DNA from 4 places in the Bacillus haimaensis genome. Region 1 is predicted to be linked to each of the others. Evidence: riboswitches for the same ligand, from Rfam matches in the RefSeq annotation. Region 1 holds a riboswitch; each other region holds the start of a gene.
The links. Region 1 has a riboswitch for cobalamin ahead of ABN702_RS11750 (acyl-CoA thioesterase). Riboswitches for the same ligand answer to the same signal wherever they lie in the genome.
Positions count from the first base shown of each region.

Region 2: linked by a shared signal. The riboswitch ahead of ABN702_RS14275 (ribonucleoside-diphosphate reductase subunit alpha) and the one ahead of ABN702_RS11750 (acyl-CoA thioesterase) in region 1 are both predicted to bind cobalamin.
Region 3: linked by a shared signal. The riboswitch ahead of ABN702_RS17235 (ABC transporter substrate-binding protein) and the one ahead of ABN702_RS11750 (acyl-CoA thioesterase) in region 1 are both predicted to bind cobalamin.
Region 4: linked by a shared signal. The riboswitch ahead of ABN702_RS17250 (cob(I)yrinic acid a,c-diamide adenosyltransferase) and the one ahead of ABN702_RS11750 (acyl-CoA thioesterase) in region 1 are both predicted to bind cobalamin.

Region 1 covers NZ_CP158164.1:2,313,040-2,317,254, reverse strand. Annotated here, with positions in the region: gene rsgA (ribosome small subunit-dependent GTPase A) at 1-437, shown strand, start outside; gene ABN702_RS11755 (alpha/beta fold hydrolase) at 536-1,324, opposite strand; cobalamin riboswitch at 1,601-1,778, shown strand; gene ABN702_RS11750 (acyl-CoA thioesterase) at 1,919-2,389, shown strand; gene ABN702_RS11745 (TIGR02206 family membrane protein) at 2,456-3,193, shown strand; gene ABN702_RS11740 (hypothetical protein) at 3,490-3,768, shown strand; gene ABN702_RS11735 (cyclic-phosphate processing receiver domain-containing protein) at 3,924-4,215, shown strand, end outside.
Region 2 covers NZ_CP158164.1:2,811,939-2,816,153, forward strand. Annotated here, with positions in the region: gene ABN702_RS14270 (STAS domain-containing protein) at 54-893, shown strand; cobalamin riboswitch at 1,016-1,211, shown strand; gene ABN702_RS14275 (ribonucleoside-diphosphate reductase subunit alpha) at 1,568-3,802, shown strand; gene ABN702_RS14280 (ribonucleotide-diphosphate reductase subunit beta) at 3,824-4,215, shown strand, end outside.
Region 3 covers NZ_CP158164.1:3,386,620-3,390,834, reverse strand. Annotated here, with positions in the region: gene ABN702_RS17245 (cobyric acid synthase) at 1-346, shown strand, start outside; gene cobT (nicotinate-nucleotide--dimethylbenzimidazole phosphoribosyltransferase) at 330-1,382, shown strand; cobalamin riboswitch at 1,446-1,652, shown strand; gene ABN702_RS17235 (ABC transporter substrate-binding protein) at 1,815-2,807, shown strand; gene ABN702_RS17230 (FecCD family ABC transporter permease) at 2,773-3,846, shown strand; gene ABN702_RS17225 (adenosylcobinamide amidohydrolase) at 3,839-4,215, shown strand, end outside.
Region 4 covers NZ_CP158164.1:3,390,858-3,395,072, reverse strand. Annotated here, with positions in the region: gene ABN702_RS17265 (aromatic acid exporter family protein) at 1-574, shown strand, start outside; gene ABN702_RS17260 (MBL fold metallo-hydrolase) at 933-1,760, opposite strand; gene ABN702_RS17255 (hypothetical protein) at 1,849-1,983, shown strand; cobalamin riboswitch at 2,086-2,273, shown strand; gene ABN702_RS17250 (cob(I)yrinic acid a,c-diamide adenosyltransferase) at 2,444-2,989, shown strand; gene ABN702_RS17245 (cobyric acid synthase) at 3,061-4,215, shown strand, end outside.

The sequences.
Region 1 (4,215 bases):
CCTTGACGAACTACCTGTTAGGAGAAGAAAAGCAGGTCATTCAAGAGGTGAGAGGGGACGATGATAAGGGAAGGCACACAACCACCTATCGGGAACTGTATCTTTTGCCGACAGGCGGGCTAGTGCTTGATACGCCAGGGATGAGGGAGTTGCAGCTATGGGAGGCTGATGGGTCTACAGTCGGTCAGAGCTTTCAGGATGTGGAGGAACTTGCTGAACAATGCTACTTCAGAGATTGCAAACATGAGAACGAGCCAAGCTGCGCGGTCCGGGAGGCAATTGATGAAGGGACATTGGAGGAAGCAAGGTATCAAAGCTATGTAAAGCTGCAAAGGGAACTTGCTTATCTGGAACGAAAAACGAATAAACGGGCACAATTGGCAGAAAAGGATAAATGGAAGAAAATCTCGACAAGTGCGAAAAGTAGGAAGAAATAGCATGCAAAAACACAAGGGGCTCCTTGTGTTTTTGTATTTTCAGGTTCGCTCAATTCCCCACAAAAAAGAAGCTGAACATAAAATTCAGCTTCAATCTTTTACGCAATTATCTGCACCTTGCTCGCACTCTTCATAAAAGAAACAGCAAGATCATTGAATCGTTCACTTTCTTCAATATTGCAAACATGCCCGCAATTTTCAATGATTTCCATTGTAGAGTTCTCTTCGTTTGCAGCATATTTCTTTGTGCTTTCGAGGAACATATGGTCTTCAGAGCCCGATATATAAAGCTTAGGGATTTTATTTTTCGTCTCTGCCAATCTATCGTAGGTGGTGTAACCGTTCAGGCCGTATAAGACCCATCCCAGATAAGCTTCTTTAGAAAGTTTATAAGCTTCCTTGATGAAAGCTTTACGGGAATCGGAATGATTGCGCTTCGGTAATAGAACTCTCGCAAATATTCTATAAGGAACCATATGTGGAAGAATTTTTCTCAAAGGATAAAAGACGGAAAGTCGGCAAAGAAACTCGCCCCATTTTTTCAACTTCGGAGTGGCGCCTCCTAGAATCATCGACTTGATTGAAGATGGGGAACGCAGTGCAATTTCCTGCATAATAATGGTGCCAAGGGAAATGCCAACAAAATGAGCGGATTTTATTTTTAAGGCTTTCAGTATTTCAAGGGTTTTATCACAAGAGTACTCAAATAGATCCACACCTTTTGGATATGGAGTTTTTCCATGTCCTGGTAAATCTAGTAATAGTACATTATATTCAGAACGGAAAGGTTTCAATTGCTTGTAGAATATGGAAGAGTTTCCTCCAAAGCCATGAAAGAGCACAATCCATTCTTTTGAAGATGGGTGAATGAGAGTTTTATAGAACATAGGTTTCCTCACTTATGTTGCATATTTATATTCATGAATCCATACCCGGTTAATGGGGGTAGAAAAACTTGCAAGTATAAGTATACACACTAATACAGCCTTTACTCAACCTTCTTTTTTTACTATTTTGTGACAATGGAACCATCTGTGGGGTATCTTACTATTCAAGTCATGAAATTTTGGGCACTTACCTTGAAATTATGCGTAGAAAATCTGTATGAATAATCATTACTAGAAGATCTTGTTTAATGGTAGAATATAGGGGCAATATCAATTTAATCATCCAATTAATTAGATGTGCACGCACTTAATAGGGAATCTGGTGAAAGTCCAGAACTGTACCCGCAACTGTAAAGCTGACGAAATAGAGAACCCACTATTACTTTTGAGTATGGGAAGGGCTAGAGTAGGGAGAAGCTAAGTCAGGAGACCTGTCTGATTGATGAAGTACTATCTTCTTCGGGAGGTGAGAGATAGAACGAGGGTGCGTAAGGAAGGCTTTTTTATCAAGGCTTCTTTCTTGCATCCGTCTTTCACTCATCCTTATGCAGGGTGAGTTTTTTTATTTTTACTAATAAGGAGGATATTAAGCATATGAATACCAACAATTCCGTTTCTTCCAATCAATCAAGGACCATTCAGACGAGGTTGGTTCTGCCGCCTGATACGAATCATATGGGTACCATTTTTGGAGGAGTGATTCTATCGTACATAGATGAGATTGCAGCTATTACTGCAATGAAGCATTCCAGGAATGTTGTTGTTACTGCTAGCATCGACCAAGTGACTTTTCTTTCCCCTGCGAAGGTCGGGGATATTCTGACTCTTGAGGCGATAGTGGCCTCCACGGGAAGAACATCCATGGAAATTTTTGTGAAAGTGGAAAACGAAAATTATGAAACAGGTGAGAAAACGACAACCACCACATCATTTTTGACAATGGTGGCAAAAGGAAAAGATGGAAAGCCGACTCCGGTTCCAGGTGTGATTCCCGAGACAGATGCAGAAAAAATGCTTTTCAACAGTGCTTCAGAGCGCAAAAAGAAACGCTTGGAAAAAAGATAGCAGGAATTTACCATGGTGTAGTAGAAGTATGGAGAAAGAAATGAATACGAAAGGCGGTGATGAGAAGTGTTGGATTCTTATACCGACCCGAATGCTCTAATGGAAGGGACGATACTCTTGTCATCGTCCCATATATTTGCGCTGGTGATCGCATTGTCGCTCATTTTACTTTTGTACTTTCTACGAAATAGTAAATACACAAATGTGTATGGAAGGTGGGCAATTTTGGGATGCCTTCTTTTATCAGAGGCATGGCTGAACTATTGGTATATTACAACCGATATGTGGGATATAAGCTACACCCTCCCTTTTCAGCTATGCTCCATCAGCTTGTATCTGTGCATGTGGATGCTGATAACCAGGCAAACCTGGACATTTGAAGTGGTATATTTCCTGGGACTTGGTGGTGCGTTACAGGCATTGCTTACGCCAGAGCTCTTTTATGATTTTCCACACTTTCGTTTTCTGCATTTCTTTGCGGCACATATTGCCATCATCTTGTCGGTTTTTTATATGTTATGGGTGGAAAAGAAAGCCATTACATTTAAATCCATGTGGAAAGCGTTTGGGGCGCTGCAGCTTATAGCCATACTGGTATTCTTTATTAATAGGCAAACTGGCGGGAACTATATGTTTCTGGCCAGGAAACCTTCAAATGCCAGTATCATCGATTTGCTAGGACCATATCCATGGTACATCCTTTCGCTGGAATTGGTGGTTATCCTCATGTTTCTCATTCTTTACGCACCACTGCTGATTCTGAAAAAGAAAGCTTCACAAACTATCGATTTCGAAAAAACATAAAAAAGGCCCTTTCAACTTGGGTGAAAGGGCCTCCATATTAATATTTCTTTAACGCATTTTTTACATACTTATATACGCCGAAAAAGATCACAGCAAACACTATTACAACAAGTACATCTATTAAGACAGCCATCCCATTTCCTCCGGTACATTTTACTTATAATATATCTTTAATTCCCCCAATTTTCAATGGAAGGCTGCTAGTCCCTGTTCGAACCTCAAACATTTTGTAACAGTCCTGTCACATTCCCGCAATTCGTCATAGTATGTAGAAAAGACGGAAAGGGGGGACATGTGTGGGTACCCCACTAAAATATATACTTTCCTTATTATTGATAGCTTCCATTCTTTATGGCGGATTGGCTGCATTGACGTATAATTCCATTCAAATAAAAATCGAAAAGCTTGAAGTGCTGGAACAGGAATTATTGGAAAAAGAAAAACAAGGTGAAGTTTCCTATTCCTTTAAACAGGCCTACCTCAAGGAATATAATACCTATGTGCGTCTACAAGCACGACTTCAATCATTTTGGATGAAATGGATTTTTGATTTTCCGGATTATAAAAAGACGTAGTGTTTCTCCAGATTAAATTGGTACATTATTCCTGAGAAATGCCGTGAAACCTTGATGATAAAGGCTTTTGGCTTTCTCTTCAATCTTTATAGGAAAAAATTAGTAATCAAAGTATGTTACACTATACGTAAGTCGAAATAGTTGGAGGGATCATCTTGAAAATAAATGTCTTTCTAGATGATAGTCGCACATGTCCAGAAGGGTATATCCTTGCTGAAGACATTGACGAATGCCTCACCTTGTTAGAGAATAATGCGATCGAGCATCTATCGTTGGATCATGACTTACTCAATAGACATCGGAATGGTCTTATGCTCGTTCAAATTATGGTGGAGAATGAACTTTATGCAGAAAGAATTACGATTCATTCTGCAAACTCGGTTGGCAGTAAAGCAATGTACAAATACTTTAAACAAGCACAGGAAGAATTGAAAATGCCACAGTCGA
Region 2 (4,215 bases), 500 kb from region 1:
CTAATGATTAGAATAAAGATAGATAAAAATTGACAAAAAGTGAGGATACTACCATGCCTACAGCAGTACACTATAAGATCGGGAAGAGAATGCTAGAATCAGAGATTGAACTATCAGAAAGAATATTGAATGAAATAAGGCTTGCTTATCCTGAAATTTCGGAATACCGGGATCCACATCATCAGGCAGCAATAAAAGAAATCTTCCAGACTCTTATCAAATTTATTGGGAAGTACGTGCAGGACCCGGTAAATACATTATTGGATGAGGCAAAAGACTGGGGTGAATCCGTGGGAATCATGTCTGTTCAGGCTGGCGGCTCCTTGGAGAATGCATTATCCAATATGACGCTGTATAAGCGGGCACTATGGACCTTCATTCAGGAGGAAGGTGCCAAAGAAGGCATTCACCTTAATCAACTTACTGAAATTTTCATCCACATTGATGAGATTTTCAATATCATCGTCTACGGCTTCAGCCATGCATTCACAGTTGCATCCGAACAGAAGATACAGGACACCAGGACTAGCTTCATAAGGCTTTCCATCCCGATCGTGCCACTTTTCGAAGGTCTTGCGGTTCTGCCTTTAGTTGGGGAGATCGATGAGCTAAGAGCAAGCATATTGATTGAAGAGACTTTGCAGAAAAGCAAGAACTTGTCCATCAATAAGTTGATTGTTGACTTTTCAGGCGTATATAATTTGGATCAGACGGTAGTGCACACTTTAGATCTGCTTATCCGTTCCCTGAAGTTAATCGGGATTACACCGATCATTACCGGGTTACGACCGGAACTCAGCCTGCAATTCATCTCCACTGGGGTGAGTTTGACAGATATCCAGATTACAGGGTCCATCGAACAAATTCTCCAGGATTTCCAATTGAACAAATAGGAGCCGCGCTTATTGCAGCTCTTTTTTTATTTTTTGATTGTAATATACTTAAAGATGGATTATGATAGATTTATCACAAAAACACAAAATACAGTTATTTGAATATATAAAATAACTATATATAGTATTATTGCGAAAAAGGTGTCTTTAACAAGACTTAATAGGGAATCCGGTGAAAATCCGGGACTGTCCCCGCAACTGTAAGTGCTGACGAATTGAATCACCACTGTATAAGTAGGCTTAACGGCTCTTATATGGGAAGGGTCAATGTAGGAAGAAGCACAAGTCAGGAGACCTGCCTTTTCGAACTAGTTTCTTATTCTTCGGGAGTTGAGATGATGAAACGGTGCTAGAAGCTTGCATGAATCAATACCCCTTCTCTATTGAGTTGGAGGTATTTTCCATGTCGTATTCTAATATCGTTTGATCCACTCAATCCTGGGTGGATTTTTTTTATTAGGCTCTTTTCGTAAAGTTTATTGCTTATGTCCGTAAAAAATCGGCATTTGGATTTTTTACAGCATATTTCCCTGTATTATTCAAAAGAAAATAATTCTACTACATGGGAAAAGAGCACGAAAGCAAGTAATGTTACGTGTTTGCGTTGGATACGTCAAAAGCAACAATGTATGCGAAAACAGCCTTTTATTATTGCGAAACGGAGTGAACGGCTAATGATTACTTCAACTTTAAATAATACGAACAAGGCATTGGACAGCAAGGATTGGATCCTTGGTATATTGGAAGAATTCCCCCACTTGGAAACAGAATCCTTCAATGAAAAAACAGATAAGCTGGTTGGAAGCCAAAATACGGAAATCTATAAGCATCTTACCTTGGAGGCGATTGGCTACATTTCGGAGAGTGAGCCAGATTGGACCTTTGTTGCCGAACGTATCCTTTTGAAACAATTATATGAAGAAGCATGTGAGACACGTGGCACAGATAGACCCTATGATAATTTTCACTACCTTTTGCATTCCTTGGTGGAAGTAGGCATTTTTCATCGTTCACTTCTGGATTCATATAGCATTGAAGAAATAAAGGAATTGGAAAAGGCCATCAATCCGGAGCAAGACAAGCTTTTTACATACATCGGCCTCAAGACGCTGGCAGACCGTTATCTGTCCCGTGGCTACAACAAGGCTCTATGGGAGCTGCCGCAGGAAAGGTTCATGATTATTGCGATGACCTTGATGGCCAAGGAAGAAAACAATCGTCTTGCTCTGGTAAAAGAGGCATACTGGGCACTCAGCAATCTGTATATGACGGTCGCGACACCCACCTTCTCCAATGCCGGGAAAAGCTATGGCCAGCTATCGAGCTGTTTCATCGATACGGTGGATGATAGCTTACAAGGAATCTATGACAGTAACACAGATATTGCCAATCTATCAAAGTCAGGTGGCGGAATCGGCGTGTATTTAGGAAAGATCCGCAGCCGAGGAAGTGATATCCGCGGCTTCAAGGGTGTATCGAGCGGGGTCATTCCCTGGATGAAGCAGTTGAACAATACCGCTGTAAGTGTAGATCAACTGGGACAGCGCAAAGGGGCCATCTCTGTATACTTGGATGTCTGGCATAAGGATATTTTCTCCTTTCTCGACAGCAAGCTCAATAACGGCGATGAGCGGGTGCGTACCCATGATCTATTTACCGGTGTCTGCCTCCCCGATGTATTTATGGAACAGGTGGAAAGCCGAGGCGACTGGTATCTGTTCGACCCGCATGAAGTGAGAAATGTGATGGGCTATTCGCTTGAGGATTTTTTTGATGAACAAAAGGGCGCTGGCAGCTTCCGTGATAAATATTGGGAGTGTGTGCACCACCCTTCCCTGCATCATGATAAAGTACCAGCCATCGATGTGATGAAAAGCATCATGCGTGGCCAGCTTGAAACAGGAAGTCCGTTTATGTTCTATCGCGACGAGGTCAATCGTATGAATCCCAACCATAACCTTGGGATGATCTATTGCACCAACCTTTGTACAGAAATCACCCAGAATCAAAGTGCTACCACCATGAACCAGCAATTTGTAAAGGACGGGGCGATTGTGACGGTGAAAACCCCTGGAGATTTTGTTGTTTGCAACCTCTCCTCCATCAATCTTGCGCGGGCTATCCCTGCTAAAGTCCTAAAAAGATTGGTAGCTATTCAGGTTCGTATGCTCGACAATGTCATTGATCTTAACAACATTCCGGTCCTTCAAGCAAAGCTGACCAATGAGAAATACCGTGCAATTGGTTTGGGAACATTCGGGTGGCATCATCTTCTTGCCTTGCAGGGAATCAAATGGGAAAGTGAAGATGCGGTACAATTTGCAGACTCACTCTATAGAGAAATCGCCTTTTATACGATTCAGGCAAGTGCAGCCTTAGCAAAGGAAAAAGGGGCATACCCAGCATTTGAAGGCTCCGATTGGCATACGGGAGAGTATTTCAGTAAAAGAGGTTATCAAACAGATGATCTTTTTGATTGGGGAGGCTTACAGGAGCAAATAGCTTTAAGCGGCATCCGAAACGGCTATCTCATGGCAGTGGCCCCTAATGCTACCACCTCAATCATCGCAGGCAGCACAGCAAGCATCGATCCCATTTTCCTGAAAGTGTACTCCGAGGAAAAAAAGGATTACAAAATTCCAGTGACTGCCCCTGATTTGGATGCAAGCACCACATGGTTCTATAAATCTGCCTACCATATCGACCAGCATTGGAGCATCGCCCAGAACGCGGCCAGACAGAAGCATATTGACCAGGCGATATCGTTTAATCTGTATGTGACCAATGGAATCAAAGCAAAGGCGCTCCTTGATCTGCATCTGGATGCATGGAAGCAGGGATTGAAGACTACCTACTATGTCAGGTCCACGTCAAAGGAAATAGAAGAATGCGATTCTTGCGCAAGCTGATAACTTAGGAGGGAAACAATGATGACTGCTTCACTGACTTCTCGATTACTGATGGACGCAACCGCTCCAAACCGATCGACGAAAATAATAAACGGCCAAAGCTCGAACGTGCTGAACTGGGACGATGTCGCCTTTTCCTGGGCCTATCCCAAATACAAAAAAATGCTGGCAAACTTCTGGTCACCATTTGAAATAAATATGTCCCAGGATATCAAACAGTTTCCCGATCTTACATCGGACGAAAAGGATGCCTTCCTGAAAATCATCGGACTTCTTGCATTGTTGGATAGCATACAAACGGATTACGCAGGAAAAGTGGCGGACTATTTAACCGATTCCAGCTTGAATGCACTGATGATCATGCTCGCCCAGCAGGAGGTCATTCATAACCATTCCTATTCCTATGTATTGTC
Region 3 (4,215 bases), 1.1 Mb from region 1:
TTCCGGCTATGAAATACATATGGGAAAATCACATTTTGAATCAGGGTTCGATCATTTAATCGAACTGGACGACAGGGTAGAGGGAGTATGGAGTGAGAATCGGCTGATAATGGGGACCTATTTTCACGGGATTTTTCATAACGACGAGTTCAGGGAGTTCCTCCTGAATGAATTAAGAGGGAAAAAAGGATTGGATCCTATCCATGACAGGGTCTCCTTTGCCAAAAAAAGAGAAGAATCCTTTGACCGGTTGGCGGATGTTGTGAGGGAACACATTCAATTGGATGCAATCTATCAAAAAATGAAGGAATTTCAGAAAGGTGCCTGCCATGTTAAAGATATGTGAGAAAATACAACCAGTTGATAAAAGTATAGGGAATGAAGTGCGTGCTTATTTAGACACCTTAACAAAACCGATTGGAAGCCTAGGAATGGTGGAGGAATTGGCAATTCAGCTCGGGGAGATCACTTCCAGCCGTTTTCCGACGGTTTCTCCCCCTGGTGTGATCGTATTTGCTGCGGACCATGGGGTGGCAGGAGAGGGAGTTTCTGCTTATCCACAAGAAGTTACTGTCCAGATGGTACATAATTTCCTGAATGGCGGAGCTGCGATTAATGTGCTGGCAAAACAGATTGAAGCAAAGCTTGATATTGTCGATATTGGTGTAGCAGGTGAGATCGTAAGGGAAGGGCTCATCTCAAGAAAAGTCCGTTATGGTACAGGGAACTTTTTAAAGGAAGATGCCATGAGTCCGGATGAAGCGCTGGAAGCCATCCAAGTGGGTATGGACGTCGCAAATGATATGATTCAACGGGGAGCTAAGTGTCTACTGCTCGGGGAAATGGGAATAGGCAATACAACAAGCAGCAGCGCTATCCTATCTGTGCTTCTCGGGGAAAATAACCTGGAAAGAATAGTAGGTACAGGTACTGGAATATCAGTGCAGCAGATCAAGCATAAGCAGCAGGTGATCAAACAGGCCATTGAAAATCGTCATCCTGATCCAGGAGATCCATTGGATATATTGGCGAAGCTTGGTGGACTCGAAATAGCAGGAATGATAGGAGCAATTTTTGCTGCAGCCGAAAAGAGAACTCCTATTTTAATAGATGGATTTATTAGTACAGTGGCTGCGGTATTAGCGGTAGAAATGTGCCAGCCTATCAAAGGATATTTGATAATCGGTCATCAATCAAAGGAAATTGGGCATAGGCGTGCCTTGGAGCTGCTGAAAAAGAGGCCCATGCTTGATTTGGAATTGAGGCTCGGGGAGGGATCGGGAGCTGCCCTCGCTTATCCTATCGTCGAGGCTTCTGTCAGGATCCTGAAGGACATGGCCACTTTTTCCTCTGCAGGAGTATCGGAATCGACCATCTCCTGAAGCGGAAAAATTAAATTTACAAGCGTATGAAGTTAAACTATAATGACTTTTAGAATAAAAAAACGAATATTAAGACAAATAGGTTCCTTAAATGTTCATGACAATGAAGTTTAAGGTGAAAAGGGAAGTTGGTGCAAGTCCAACACGGTCCCGCCACTGTAAGCGCTGAGGAAGGCTAACGTATCTCCACTTTGCATGATGATGCATGGGAAGGAGTAGCCAACTGATGAAGTGCAAGTCAGGAGACCTGCCTATGTTGTTTTTAAACACCTTCGAGGAAAGGGATGTTTAAAGTGCGTGGTTATTCAGAGACCATTCCTATTTTGCCAGTCTCATAGACAGGGAATATAGGTGCATTTTTACGTTCAACGCTTTCCTTTTGGATAGCGTTTTTTTATTTGACAAAAAAGCAGAAAAAGGGGAAGAAAAAACATGAAGCAATTATGGAAAAAGTGGAGCATTATTACGCTAATAATGGCAATGGCAATTTTAGCGGGATGTGGAATGAATGGTACTGATACGAACAAGCAGTCAAGTGGCGAAGTAAATGAAACTGCTGCGAATGAAGAGCAAGGAACAGAAGCGAAGCAATTTCCTGTCACCATCAAAGATGAAACCGGCGAGGAAATTGTCATCGAAGCGGAACCGGAATCTATTATTTCCCTACAGGCCAGCAGTACTGAAATCTCTTATGCATTAGGATTAGGCGACAAAATGGTGGGGGTTTCCGACTATTGCAACTATCCACAAGAAGCACTGGAAGTAGAAAAGGTTGGGGCGCAGGATATGAACGTCGAGCGTATCCTTACACTACTACCGGATATTGCCCTTGTGACGGACTATCATTTGGAAACGCATGCTGAAATATTGTCCCAGTTTGAAGAAGCGGGAATTACGGTCATTGTTATTGGCAGTGAGACTTCTTTTGATGATGTGTACGAAACAATCGATTTGATCGGTACTGCAACAGGTAAGAAGGCGGAGGCCGAAGAGCTGGTTTCCGATATGAAAGAACGTCTTGAAACGGTGAAGGAAAAGGCACAAGCTGTAACGGATAAAAAGAAAGTGTGGGTCGAGGTATCACCGGCTCCGGATATTTTCACGACCGGCCAAGGAACGTTTATGCACGAAATGCTGGAATCCATCCAAGCTGAAAATGCAGCTGGCGACCAAGAGGGATGGGTCAAGATGACCGAAGAAGAAATCGTTCATTTAAATCCTGATGTGATTGTCACCACGTACGGATACTATGTGGAAAGTCCAAGGGAAGCGGTGATGACACGTGATGGCTGGGCCGAGGTTCCTGCTATAAAATCTGGAGAAGTTCATGATGTGGATAGCGATATGGTAACGAGACCTGGTCCTCGTTTAATTGAAGGGGTGGAAACACTTGCAAAAATCGTTTATCCGGAAATATTTAACTAATAAGCTCGTTTGGCTCTATATAGGATGTGGAGGGTTTGTACTTGGTACAGCCCTCCTTGGTCTATTAAGCAGCAGTGTAACCATTCCCATCACTACCGTCCTCCATATTGTCCTGGAAAATGGTTTTGGGCTGGGGTGGTTGGAGGAAGTCCCGAAAAATGAAGAGATGATCATTTGGAATATCCGCTTTCCCAGGGTCCTTCTTGCCCTTTTTGTGGGAGCTTCATTGGCGTTGGCGGGTGCCGCGTTTCAAGGGCTGTTACGCAACCCGTTGGCAGATCCCTATACGATCGGTGTTTCATCGGGAGCGGCACTCGGAGCGGTTGCTGTTCTGTTCTTTCAGGTTACGATTATTGGTTTAGGGAGCTTTACCCTTCCGGTTGTCGCTATTATCAGTGGACTGCTTTCCCTATTGCTTGTCTTTGGATTGGTTCGCTTAAGTAACAGAGGGTTGGCAATAGAAACAATCATTTTGGCAGGAATCATCATCAGTGCCTTTATCGGCTCTATCATCTCCTTGATCATCTCCTTAGGGGATCGGGATTCCATGACACAGATCATCTATTGGCTTTATGGAAGTGTCGGAATGAGAGGCTGGAGTCATGTACAGCTAATCGTTCCTTTTATGATACTTGGTACATTGCTCCTCTTCATTCATTATCGTGAATTGAATGCCATGGCTTTGGGAGAGGAGGCAGCCGATCATATCGGGGTAGATGTGAAACGGGGTAAGATTTTCATTTTAGTGGGGGCTTCCCTTTTAACAGGGTCGGCAGTCGCGGTTTCTGGGTCCATCGGTTTTGTCGGTTTGGTCATTCCTCATCTTATAAGGCTCATAACAGGTCCCAATCACCGGCATGTCCTGCCTTTATCCATGCTTGTTGGTGGAGGGTTTCTCGTTTTGGCAGACCTGGGAGCAAGAACCATTATCGCACCAAAGGAATTGCCGATTGGGGTCATTACGGCATTGATTGGCGCACCGGTTTTTGCAGTGTTACTGGTTCGAGAAAGAATAGGAAGGGGGAAGGCAATTGATTAAGGTCAGAAAGCTGACAGGTGGTTATTCAGCTGGCCCTGTAATTAAAGAACTTGATTTGGATATTCAAAAAGGGGAGTTTTTCGCGCTGTTGGGACCGAACGGAAGTGGGAAGACGACCTTGTTTAAATTGATTACAGGACAACTTCCCATTCAGCAAGGAGAAATTCTTATCGATGGAAAACCAATTACTTCCTTTTCTAAGCTGGAAAAAGCGAAAAAAGTGGCCGTACTGACCCAGGAGGTCCAGGTGTCTTTTGATTATACGGTGGAGGAAATCATTAGCCTTGGCCGCTATCCACATCAAACAGGGATTTTTAAAAGCCTATCCAAAGAAGATAAGAAGGTCATGGAATATGTGATGAGAAAAAC
Region 4 (4,215 bases), 1.1 Mb from region 1:
CTTAATAGAAAGAAGCGGCGGGGAGCTGATAAAAGGGAAAATGCACGCCAATCCCAGGCAGACAAGATTGGCCTTTCATAAGATAGTGAGAGAGGTGGAGCGTGTCGAGGACCTTTGCCGTTATCAGAAAGAGGAGTGGAAATACCATCGCTACAAGAGAGAAGACATGCGACATTTCTATTATGAAAATAGAAAATTGAAAGTCTTGACACAGCTGACCTATCACGTCGGGAATTTGATTTTCATCCCAAGTCACAAACGGATAGCCGATCAGGACAAATCGTCTCTCATACTCTCAACCGTACGAAACATGAATGAAGTTTTACAAAATGAAGAATATGACATGACGGAAGAGCATCATCAATCGGTGGACAGGCTTTTTGATCAGCTTGCTGAAAGAATTCCTGCTGCAACAGAAGCCTATTATCATATTTTATCGACGGACACCGTTATTTTTTATGAGCTGATAGCAATCAATGATTTGTTAGAGGAACTGGCAAAAATTGAGCGCCATGCGTTGAAGCACCGTCTGGCTACAGCGAAACATAGTGAAATAATAAAATCCGCCGAATAGGTGATATTTTCCTGAAAACGATAATAGAGTTTTGGAAGAAAAGCTGATGAGGAAAGGGAGCAGGCTTGTGAAAATAATCAAAAATAAAAGGGATTTCGCTATTGGAGAAAACGGAATCAGTTCTGTTTAACAGTTACATATCGGCGGAGTGGACCAATCGATCCTCATCCAGGCTGAAAACTCGGAAAATCCTATTCTATTAACTATCCATGGCGGCCCTTCCATGCCGCTTCCGTGACATTGGTTCGTGTATCAGGGGTTTTACACTTTAATACTTTAACAAAGTGAGGGTCAGGCCCCTTTTGCAGCCTGTAGTTTCCTTCTAGAAAAAACGAATTCCTTTGCGAATTCGTTTTTCTTATTTATGCGGTTGTAAACTATGTTCTCTCAGAATAGATGTGACAATATGGATTGAATCCCATTCCCCTCGCGAAAATTTTACGATTGGGAAGGTCTTGGGGAAAAGCTTGCGACGAATTTCTTCAGCTGAATAGCCGTCTTTATACAAGGATAGTACTTCCGCTTGAATAGAAAGTAAATAGTCGCGTTTTCTTTCAATTGCTTTACGGCCGTCCTCCAGATATCCTGCGTGACTGCAAAAAACTTCAAGAAAATCATAGGATAAAATACGTTCCAAGGAGCGGATGATTTCAGGGGTGCTTTCATCAGCCAATGCCAGCTTGGTGCGCGCACTTACAAACAAATCGCCGGTGAACAACTGTCCTGTTTCCCTGTTAAGAAAGGCTTTGTGATCATAGGCATGACCGGGGGTGTCGATGGCATCCCAAGTGGCACTTCTGGATTGGAAGCTCCCTGAGACAGGTTGGGCTTGAAACGGCTTGCGTCTTCCCCAGAATAGCTGTCGATAGAGCGGATAATCTGCCCGCATCAAACAGGAAGCGATAGATATTTCATTAAGATAGACCGGCACATTCTTCGTTTTTTGGACATATGCGGCACAGCCAGTATGGTCTTCGTGAAAATGAGTGAGCATGACCTGATCAAAATCCGCTTCATCAAGGAATGGTTCAAAAAATTTATGTAGAGAGTGTGCCCCGGTATCGATTAACATGCCATCAATCAAATAGCTGTAAACATTTAAAGAAACACCCTTCAAGGATATTTCTCCATTCAAATAGGAGACACCATTAACCTCACCACTGGATGCTTTCTTCTTAAACAACAAATCTACCATCTCCCCGTTAATTCCAATGTATACCAAAATTATAACAAATAAGGTTGTTGCATTGTTTATTTTTATAAGAGAATCCGTCATGCATAGAGAATTAGCGTCCTACACCGTTATTTTTTATAAATTAATAGCAATCAATGATTTGTTAGAGGAACTGGCTAAAATTGAGCGCCATGCGTTGAAGCACCATGTTGCCGCTGCGAAACAACATGCATGATAAAAATCTTCAAGACATTCAAAGTGCAATACGATACAAAAAATCTTCAAGACATTCAAAGTGCAATACGATACACTATATGGTGAAGAAATAAATTACCCAATTACATAGTAACATTTAGGTGCCTTTTCGGAGGTTAAAAGGGAAGCTGGTGCAAGACCAGCACGGACCCCGCCACTGTAAACGTTGAACCGTGTTAGCTTTTATCCACTGTGCTTTTCTTGCATGGGAAGGATTAACGCTGTGATGAGACGTAAGTCAGGAAACCTGCCTATTTGTTTTTAAGGATTCTACGAGGAAGGAATGCTTAAAGTGACATTACTATTTCGCTGCTTTCATAGATTTATTTTGTGAAAAGTGGATATGCGATTCATAATGCGCTTTAACGTCTTTCCTAATATAGGAGAGGCGTTTTTTTATTCTCTTAAACTGTTACATTACTTTTTTACAGGAGGTTCATATGGGCAAAGAAAAGCAAAGAGGGTTGACACTTATTTATACAGGTGATGGGAAAGGGAAAACGACATCGGCGTTGGGACTGACTCTTCGGGCAACAGGGAGAGGGATGAAAGTGAGAATTTTTCAATTTATCAAGTCACCGGAGCGTTCCTATGGGGAACAAATAGCTTTAGAGAAACTCGGAGTTGAGATGGTACAGCTTGGGGCTGGTTTTACTTGGACGAAAACACCGGAGGACCATCGAGAGGCGTTGAGAAGTGGTTGGCCCAAGGCGAAGGAAGCTGTGCTGAGTGGGGAATTCGATGTAGTGGTTTTAGATGAATTGAACAATGCATTGGCAATCGACCGTTTTCCGATAGAGGATGTTCTTCCTTTAGCAGAGGTCATGGATGTGATGAAAAATAAACCGGCACACGTGCACCTGGTCATCACCGGCAGAGATGCAAAGGATGAAATAAAGGAATTGGCAGATCTAGTATCCATCATTGAGCCGGAAAAGCATTATTACAACGATGGAGTGCCGGCTGTAAAAGGAATCGAGTTTTAATTCTGAGTGAAGGAAGCGGAATGATGGATAGAAGTAAAATTGGATAAACCAATGTCTGGAGTGGAAAGCAAGTGGATAAAGCGATGCCCATCATGATTCAAGGCACTCATTCCGATGCAGGGAAAAGTGCGATTGTCACAGCCTTATGCAGGATATTTGCACAGGATGGATTTAAAACAGCTCCGTTCAAATCGCAGAACATGGCCCTGAATTCCTATATCACCCTCGATGGCAAGGAGATAGGACGAGCGCAAGGTGTTCAGGCGGAAGCGGCAGGTATTGTCGCCACCACCGATATGAACCCGATACTGATCAAGCCTACCGGAAACTATGAATCACAAATCGTAGTGCATGGTGTCCCTTATCAAAATATGAAAGCAGGTGAGTACCGTCAGGACTTTTTCCAACAAGGATTAAAGCTGATTCAGGATTCCTATGAGAAATTGGTGCAAGGCTATGAATGTGTAGTGATAGAAGGAGCGGGAAGTCCGGCTGAAATCAATTTGAATGATAGGGAGCTTGTCAACATGCGTGTGGCGCGTCTGGCCGATGCGCCAGTCATTTTGGTTGGAGATATTGAGAAGGGCGGGGTATTTGCCAGTCTGGTAGGAACGCTGCAACTACTTGAACCGGAAGACAGACAGAGAGTAATCGGGGTGGTCATCAATAAATTTCGTGGAGATGTATCCCTGTTGGAACCAGGTTTGAAATGGTTTGAGGAGTATACAGGTGTATCTGTCCTTGGGGTCATCCCTTTTATTGATCATTTGACAATAGAGGCAGAGGATTCGGTAGTGTTAGGCAATTATTCAACCAAAACAGATACGTCCAAGGATTTGGATATTGCCGTCATTCGCTACCCGCTGATTTCAAATTTTACAGATGTCGATCCATTCTTTGAGGAGCCTGATTGTCATGTGCGATTTGTTAGCCGGGCAGAAGAAGTAGGGACACCGGACTTAATCATATTACCTGGAAGTAAAAATACGGTGGAGGACTCACTATTTTTACATAACAGCGGATTGGCTAATCGTCTTCTGTCATTATCGGAAAAAAAGACGATGATAGTCGGCATTTGTGGCGGTTTTCAAATGCTGGGGAAAGAAATCGAGGATGTGTTGGGAGTTGAATCTCCTATTAAGCAGGCTCCGGGATTAGGGCTGATTCCCATGAATACCTCCATCACACCTAATAAAACAACCATCCGCTCCGAAGGGGTCATCACG